2 regions of the Labilibaculum antarcticum genome follow, and region 2 is predicted to be linked to the other one. Evidence: riboswitches for the same ligand, from Rfam matches in the RefSeq annotation. Region 2 holds a riboswitch; the other holds the start of a gene.
What was found. Region 2 has a riboswitch for cobalamin ahead of ALGA_RS17030 (TonB-dependent receptor plug domain-containing protein). Riboswitches for the same ligand answer to the same signal wherever they lie in the genome.
Positions count from the first base shown of each region.

Region 1: another riboswitch for cobalamin. It lies ahead of ALGA_RS17860 (hypothetical protein); the one in region 2 lies ahead of ALGA_RS17030 (TonB-dependent receptor plug domain-containing protein).

Region 1 covers NZ_AP018042.1:4,490,173-4,494,392, reverse strand. The annotation lists gene cobI (precorrin-2 C(20)-methyltransferase) at 1-302, opposite strand, end outside; gene ALGA_RS17870 (sirohydrochlorin chelatase) at 324-1,181, opposite strand; gene cobA (uroporphyrinogen-III C-methyltransferase) at 1,187-1,960, opposite strand; gene ALGA_RS17860 (hypothetical protein) at 2,062-2,283, opposite strand; cobalamin riboswitch at 2,315-2,515, opposite strand; gene ALGA_RS23020 (hypothetical protein) at 2,976-3,134, shown strand; gene ALGA_RS17850 (AMP-binding protein) at 3,377-4,220, opposite strand, start outside.
Region 2 covers NZ_AP018042.1:4,294,900-4,299,119, reverse strand. The annotation lists gene ALGA_RS17030 (TonB-dependent receptor plug domain-containing protein) at 1-2,120, opposite strand, end outside; cobalamin riboswitch at 2,282-2,487, opposite strand; gene ALGA_RS17025 (ABC transporter ATP-binding protein) at 2,606-3,640, opposite strand; gene ALGA_RS17020 (iron ABC transporter permease) at 3,651-4,220, opposite strand, start outside.

The DNA of each region.
Region 1 (4,220 bases), 200 kb from region 2:
CTCACAACTGATACCTGTTTGCCTTCTTCAACATCTTTCTGTACTTTTAAAAACAAATCAGCATAAGCCTTCACCGCATGCGATCGATCTTTACTCATCGGTACATTAATAGGGATGAATTTCTTCTCCTCTACATCCAATTGCTTCAAAATCACCAATGAAAAACTATCCTGATTTCCTTTTGATGATTGCGTTGCCGGATAGTAAATCTTCTCCGATTTCTTCAAACAATTCAAGGCTTTCACCGTTATTAACTCAGGATCTCCCGGTCCTAACGCTACACCAAACACTTTTCCGCTCATATCTTTTATTCCCCTCTTCTATTATTGATGATGATGTCCGTGATCATGACTATGCCCGTGATCGTGTCCATGATGATTGTGTGGCTCCACCCCGGTTAAAACAGTAGTTGCTACCAAATCAACTTTTCCGTCTAACACTTCTTGTAATCTTGTATTCAATACCTCAAACAATCCATTCACATCACCTAACAAGGGTGCAATTGCGATGTTCTTATCCGGATTTTCTTTTGCAAAAACCTCCATCGTATCATTTGCTTTATCCATATAAACTCCAGGAAAAAATACAAAAGGCAACATCACAATATTTTTAAACGGCAAGACCTTCAACCAATCCAATACCACAGGCAATGCCGGATAAGTCATGTTGCTCGTGTAGGCATTAACAGCAAAAGGATAATTCTGTTTTTCCTGAATCAAACGGGTCATCTTCGCCAAATCGGCATTGGCCTCGGCTTTGGAAGCTCCAATACCTAGTCCCAGAAATGCAGTATCATCAATCTTCCAATCCTTATTTTTAAGAGTTTCACTTATGAGCTGCACTCCGTACTCAACCATTTCATTACATGTCCCGATGTAATTGGCCAACTGAATCTTCACCTTATATTTATCCTGAAGGCCATTTAAGGCATAAGGAATATCTCTTTCCATATGCACTCCTGTAAATAAAAAGACAGGAATAGCAATAATCTCTAAGACTCCTTTTTCAAGCAATCGCTTCACACCCGTCTCAAAATCCGGTTCAGACAGCTCCAAAAATCCATATTCAACCTCATAATCCGTAACTTGAGACGCAAATCGCTCTGCAAACTCTTGAAAAGCTCTTGCTCCTCTTTCTTTGCGGGTTCCATGCCCACACAGTAAAATTCCTTTTCTGTTCATAGCTATCAAATTTCTGTTTCGGCCATTTGATTAATCAGTGGTGATAATTGTTCTGAATAGGCGACTACTTCCCCAACAATAAATATTGCCGGTGGTTTAAAATCATGCTCCTCCATCTTTGCCACAATATTTCCTAAAGTTCCTTTTAGCACTTCCTGTTCCGGCAAAGTTCCCCAACGAATCATGGCAACCGGTGTTTCTGGTTTCCTGCCATTTGCCATCAGATTTCGAACAATTCGTGCTGCCTGTGTAACCCCCATATAGAAAACAAGAGTATCAATACCCGTAGCAATCTTATCCCACTGAATTTCTGTTTTGTGATTATCACACTGATGTCCTGTGAAAAAAGCTACTGAAGAAGCCACATTTCTCAATGTAACAGGAATACCAGCGGCTCCAGGAACAGCAAATCCTGCCGTAATACCAGGAATCACTTCAAACTCAATGTCATGTTCTTTCAAACCCAATATCTCTTCCGCGCCACGACCAAATACGAATGGGTCTCCACCTTTCAATCGTACAATCTTCTTTCCTGCTAATCCTAACTCAATCAGCATTCCATTGATCTCTTCCTGTGGATAGGTATGTTGTTTGTTCCTTTTCCCAACGTAAATAATTTCACAATCAGATTTACAATAGGCTAACAATTCCTTGTTTACCAAATAATCATATAGTACTACGTCTGCATTTTCAATGGCGCGAATAGACTTCAGTGTGATTAATTCAGGATCGCCCGGACCAGCACCAACAATGCTCACTTTACCTCTTTTAGGATTCATTTCATCTTGATTTTAAAGTATACAAACGGTAGTTTGCCTTTAAGTTATGAGTACAACAATTCGGTCCTGTTGAAAACAACAAGCTGAATTATTAAATTGTATTAATTTGGGAGTAATCTTAGGCTCCAAAAATTAAACTTTTGCGAATCGCATTTTTCTGCCTTCGCTCTTTCATAAAGTTTTGGAGTTAACCAGTTCGTTTTATCAATAAACGAGATGAACAGAGTGTCATCTATAACCGATCTAAATTTTAAAATTTGGTTCCGAATTAACGAACCAAGCATAATATGCCACTTAGGCATAAACATAGTCTTTCTCTTCATAATCTAACTTTTAGTCCCGAAAGTATCGATTAAACAAAATTGCTTTTAAGCAGGTCTTCTGACTTTCTCCCTCTTGTTGCGCCTTCCCATATCTTCCATAAGATACAGTGACATCATGCAACAGAGTTTGGTATAGAGATTACAGCTGCGGGTACAGTTCCGGACTCAAACCGGATTCCCTCTTTAATATCAAATCAAGTGATAGGATATTGCCAAATCGCGAAACAAATGTATCAATATTAATTCAAGATTTTAAGCATTCCTCACATCATTATTGAGCTTCGAATAACACCAACCACAATCTATCCTGATAATCTGACACATACAAATATGAAATAAGTCTCACATCTGTCGAGAAACATATTTTACAAGTTTAGTCCAGAACATAAAAGAAAACATCCACACCTATATTTTATTATGTGTCATAATATGATGTTCTCTACATTTATGCTAATCTAAACTTCTATTATCATGAGTAAAGTAAGACTGTAAATTGATGGAATTCGAATTTACCGCCCAAAGAAAAGCGGGCAATTACACTTTGTAATAATTGCAGATCACACAATCGAAGCGGATAAAATAATGGCGACTACAATTCCTCTAGAACCGTTTAAAGTAAGCGTCATGATAATGAATATTTCTTAGACTCCAATCAACCGGGTTCTGAAGGCTTATATATCCTAAGCAGAAAAATGCTTAAAGACAGAGAATTAAATGTTCATATCTACTTAAGACTCACAAGAAAAAGCCAAAGAGATTTAGGTGAAATATTAAAAGATATAGAAACAGGAGTAGCAGGTGATGCATCTAATATCGTGACTGATATCGTTGGTGCAGTTAATGTTTCTTGATTAATCATCTCGAAAAAGGCCGTCTCGTTGGTTGGTAAAATGGTAAAGGATATTCCGGATAGATATTTTGGATTTATGAGCGCATTTGAAAGGTTTGGTCCGGAATTCGAGGCCCTGACCGAAATCGACCGGAAAAAAAAATTCACTGGAGACACTTCCCTTATTTACAGTTGGTCACTTGAAGAATCGATACAAAATACAAGGCAAAAAAAAAGGCTGATTTTCATCAGCCTTTTGTATTTCTAATAGTATAAAAATCGTTTTATTTTATGTGTTGCTGTTTTCTGAAATGGATCAACGTGAGCCACGATCAATTGAACCTGTGAAAATTTGTTCACCCGGGAGTTCACATATACCTGTAACTCCTGCATCAATTCATCGACTGTAAGATCAACATAATTACCCATCTCTTTTTTAACATTATGATATTGCTGTTCCAGCTCCTCATAATTAAAATGAACCATTGCGACTAATTTGCCTTTCTGTTCAATAACTACAGATTCGACTACATGCTTAAAGTTATTGATTACCGATTCAATTTCTTCCGGATAAATATTTTCACCACTTGCTCCTACGATCATATTTTTTAAACGACCTTCAATGTATAAGTAATTGTCCTTATCCATTTTTGCGAGATCTCCGGTTTTAAACCAACCATCCTCTGTAAGCACCTCTTTGGTTTTCTCAGGTTCTTTATAATAACCCATCATTACATTATCCCCTTTTGCCCAAACTTCACCAATTTGAGTAATAGGATCAGGATTATTGATTTTCAGCTCAACTCCGACTAAAGCAGGGCCTGTCGATTTAAATTTAGTAATTGCCGGACCGCTTCCAGCAATTAATGGTGCTGTTTCGGTTAATCCGTAACCAATGGCATATGGAAATTTTGCTTCACGTAAAAAAAGCTCAACTTGCGAATTCAATTTCGCACCACCAATACCAAAAAAGGTTAATTTACCTCCAAAGGTTTCCATCAATTTCTTTCCTGCTATGGCATTTAGTTTTTTGCGGAAAAAAGGAATCTTATATAAATATCTGGTAACAGCCTTACCATTTATTGATGGCAAAATCTTACTCCTATAA
Region 2 (4,220 bases):
CTTCCAGGCATGTTGTAACCGTCCTTTTCGGTGTAATTCTCGTCCAATAAGTTAGATATAGTTAATCCTACGATATATTTTTCTTTGAATGTATAACTTGTAGAATAATCAAATTCCATTGAAACAGGGTGACGTAGTAACTCTTCATTTATTAAATCAGGACGAACCTCTTCATTATTAAACACAATTGCTTGCTTTGCAACAGTCGGATAATTGGAGTAATCGGCCAAATACATATAATTGTTTTCATATCTATGACCAATGTACCGACCCATTAATTGTGTTGAAAATCCTTTCAAATTATCAAATTCGACACCAAAAGAAGCTGTATTATCACGTACGTATCTCATTTCTCCTGTCAAATCATTTCCTTCCGAGTCTTGATACTTTACTTTTGCATCGATCAAATGTGTATAGTTTACAAATACACGTAATGAATAGTCATAATCTTTTAGAGCTCCAATATCATAAGACGCAAGTAATTCCAGACCATTCATATCTGCACTCTGTGCATTTATATAGGTTGAATTGTGATTTGGCAAGGTACTTTTGATAATCTTATCCTTGTGATGGGTCGTAAAATAAGTTACATCCAATTTAATTCCTTTCTTATAGTTGTCATAGCCAAACCCAAAATCCAAAGTGTTCGATTTCTCCGGATCAAGATCAGAATTCCCTTCTGTGGTAGTCGTTCCTCGAGTATATACACCAGCAACTTGATAAGCTTTAGGAGCTAAAAAAGCATCTCCCCAACTAGCATGGGTTGAAAATCCTTTTATTAGTTCATATTTTGCACCAATATTTTTTGTGAATACCCAATAATCCTCTTCACTCTTCTCATTTCCCAACAAATTATCAGCATCAAGTTTAAATTTGATATTATCGCCTCGCAGTCCGAGCATAAAATTCAATTTATCGTTCAATAATTTAAATTGAGCCTGCCCATAGATCCCTGTGGCTATATTTTTATAATCCGGTTGATATGGTGCCTCTATCGCTCCAGAGGTATCAAAGTTCATACTCTCATACCTTTCGGTTTTATTATCTAACCCAACAGCCAAACTATGATTTCCGATTTGATAAGAGTCATTCAATTGAAAACCGTAGGTTTTGTAAACACTCTCAAAATCCCCATAACCATCGGAGCCAACATCGTAAGTCTTATTCTCTTCATTCGAATAAAAAGGCGAGAATTCGATTTGATGTCCGTTCATCTTACCCATCAAATCGAAGCCTGTTGTAAAACGTTCAATGTCCTTTTTGTCCATTCCTCCTGTATGCCAAAAATTACCAGGCGTTTCGATATCCTTTCCCTTATAATATCCACCATTTACATTTAGTTTCCAGTTCTCAGCCAGTACAATTCCCAAACGTGAATTTAAATTGTAAGTTGTGAATTGAGAATTCTCCATTCGCTCACCATAGGTACTTGCATCCAATATCGATTTAGCAGATTTCTCATCATACAAATTATTTTCTCCTGTCTTATAATCCTTAGCTTGATTGTTGTATGAAAATCCCAAGTCGAAATCCAAAACTTCAGATAAAGAACCACCTAAAGCCAAATTCACTTTTGACCTATGAAAACTTCCATATTCCATGGCTAGCTGACCCCGTATTTCTCCAGAACTATTCTTGGTAACAATATTAATAACACCCGCCATAGCGGCAGATCCGTATTGTGCCGAAAAAGGTCCTTTTAATATTTCCACTCTCTCTACATTCTGTAAATCAATACTTGCAATATTATCAGTACCAGAAGGTTTTCCATTAATTAGTATTGTAGTATACTTTACGCTTGGTGAAGGGCTAAATCCGCGCATACTTACAACGGCCGATACTCCAGGATACTGAAGAATATCTACTGCTGCCGAACGCTTTAATAAACCCGCAACATCAACGGCTGGCGAAGCCTCAATCATTCGTTTGGTAATAATCTCAATTTTTTGAGGCAGGTCTTTTACCGTAGCATTCACACGTGACGCATTAATTGTTACCTCTGATAAATTGAGGTGCTTCACAACCTTCGTTTCGTCGATTGGGTTTGGAACTACATCAGCTTTTACTGCAGAATTAAATAATGACAGCAATGCAAAAGCGGTTAAAAATGTTCTTTTCATGTTTTTAAGAATAAAATGAAAATAAGTTTAACTATTGCAATGCAGACAGGGAGCTAAAAGAAAATTTCTCAACAAGACATATCGAACCAGTCATGGCAGATCAATCCTTATATCAATGCTGATAAAGTTTTCGTTCACTTGCTCTTTTTCCCGAAAGCAATGACTATTGATTTGCAAAGGCAGGTCTTCTGACTTGTTCTACTTTTTGAGGCCTTCCCATTCCGAAATTGGAACAGTGGCATAGGACTTTCAAAAAGCTTGTAACAGAACTTACAGCTACGGGTATAGTCTCGGATTCTCACCGAATTCCCTTTTCATTTCATTCTCGATAATGAGAGATGAAATACCAAATGCAGGGCAAATGTATAAAAATTTTGACGTTTTATTTCTATTCTATACGACATAAAAAAAATACAACATTCGAAACTCATTTATTCAGAGAACTAATCGTTGCATCATTTTACTTGGAATTTTTGATTTTTGAATTAATCAGTAGAAAAAGAGGTTCGAAGATAGGCTAACAATTCCTCTATGCTTTTACAAGTAAGCGTTTCTCCATTTTTATGAATTTCCCACTCCATAATATCTTCAAGCAATTTTACAGAGCAATTACCGGCTTCTTCACAAGTCACTTGATAACCTTCACGCGACAAAGCTCTTTGAGTCCAGAAACCCATTACATCATTACCCAAAACCTGAATTTTCTGTTTCTTTTGGTAATTCATAATAAAATTGCCTGTTTTTCGATCGAAGATAAAGGACTTGTTGTGAAAAGTTTCTTCGATGCTTCCATTCAAAACCAAATCTTCGGGAGCACCTATTTTTATAGGCTTGCCTAATGCCATTAACCAAATAACATCTGCTGCCTGAAGGGCTAAATCCAGTTCATGAGTAGAAAGTAAAATGGCCTTATTCGTTTCACGAGCCAAACGATGCAACAAACGCATGATGTCAACACGATTTGGTAAATCCAGGTGAGCAGTAGGTTCATCCAGCATGATGAGTGGCGTATCCTGCGCCAAAGCTTTGGCAATCATTACACGTTGTCGTTCACCATCACTCAACTGATTGATAAAATGATCGGCATAGTGCATCAAACCCACTTGCTCCAAAGCCCATTTTATTTTATCGTTGTCTTCTTCCGATAAACGTCCCATCCATGAAGTATAAGGATGACGCCCTAACGAAACGATATGGTAAACGGTCAGATTTCCCACATCAATTCTTTCAGTTAGCACAATACTTAATAGCTGCGCAATCTCTTTGTAATTTCGATCCCGAATAGGTATCCCTTCTACTAAGGTATATCCCGCCAAGGGCGATTGAATTCCGGCAATGGTTCGCATGAGCGTTGACTTGCCCGCTCCGTTTGGACCTAAAAGACAAACCATTTCGCCTCGCCTAATTGTTAGGTTTATATCAGAAAGCAAGCACAAATTATCCTTTCTCCCCTGCTTGTACCCAATTGAAAGATCCTTCGTTACCAGTATGTTTTTTTGCATCTCTTTTATATCGCTCATAAATCCCCCACTAACCGGCAAAAGAAGCCTTTACATTTCTACTACGCATAATCACCCAAATTACAACTGGCCCTCCAAATAAGGCTGTTACCGAATTAATTGGCAATGTATTTTGATTCCCTGGAATTTGAGAAATAATATCGCAAGCAAGCATTATTGCAGCTCCTATTAGTATTACCGCTGGCATTAATACCTTATGGCTTGCTGTTCTAAAAATTGATCGGGCAATATGCGGTACCGCAACACCAACAAAAGCAATAGGGCCTGTAAATGCGGTTAAAGTTCCGGCGATTAATGCCGTACTTATAATAACAGCAATTCTAGTTCGATTCACTGAAATACCTACACCACGAGCATAATTCTCGCCCAATAAAAGTGCATCCAAGGGTTTTATCAGAAAAAAGGCAATAATTAATCCGCAAAAAACTATGGGTGCCATTACTTGCATTTCATTCCATGTAACACCTGCCAAGCTTCCAAAAGTCCATACTATAAAACTTTGTATTTGTTCTGGGGCGCTAAAATATTGCAGAATATTTACAACGGCGCCAGTAATGCTTCCAAACATGATTCCAATAAT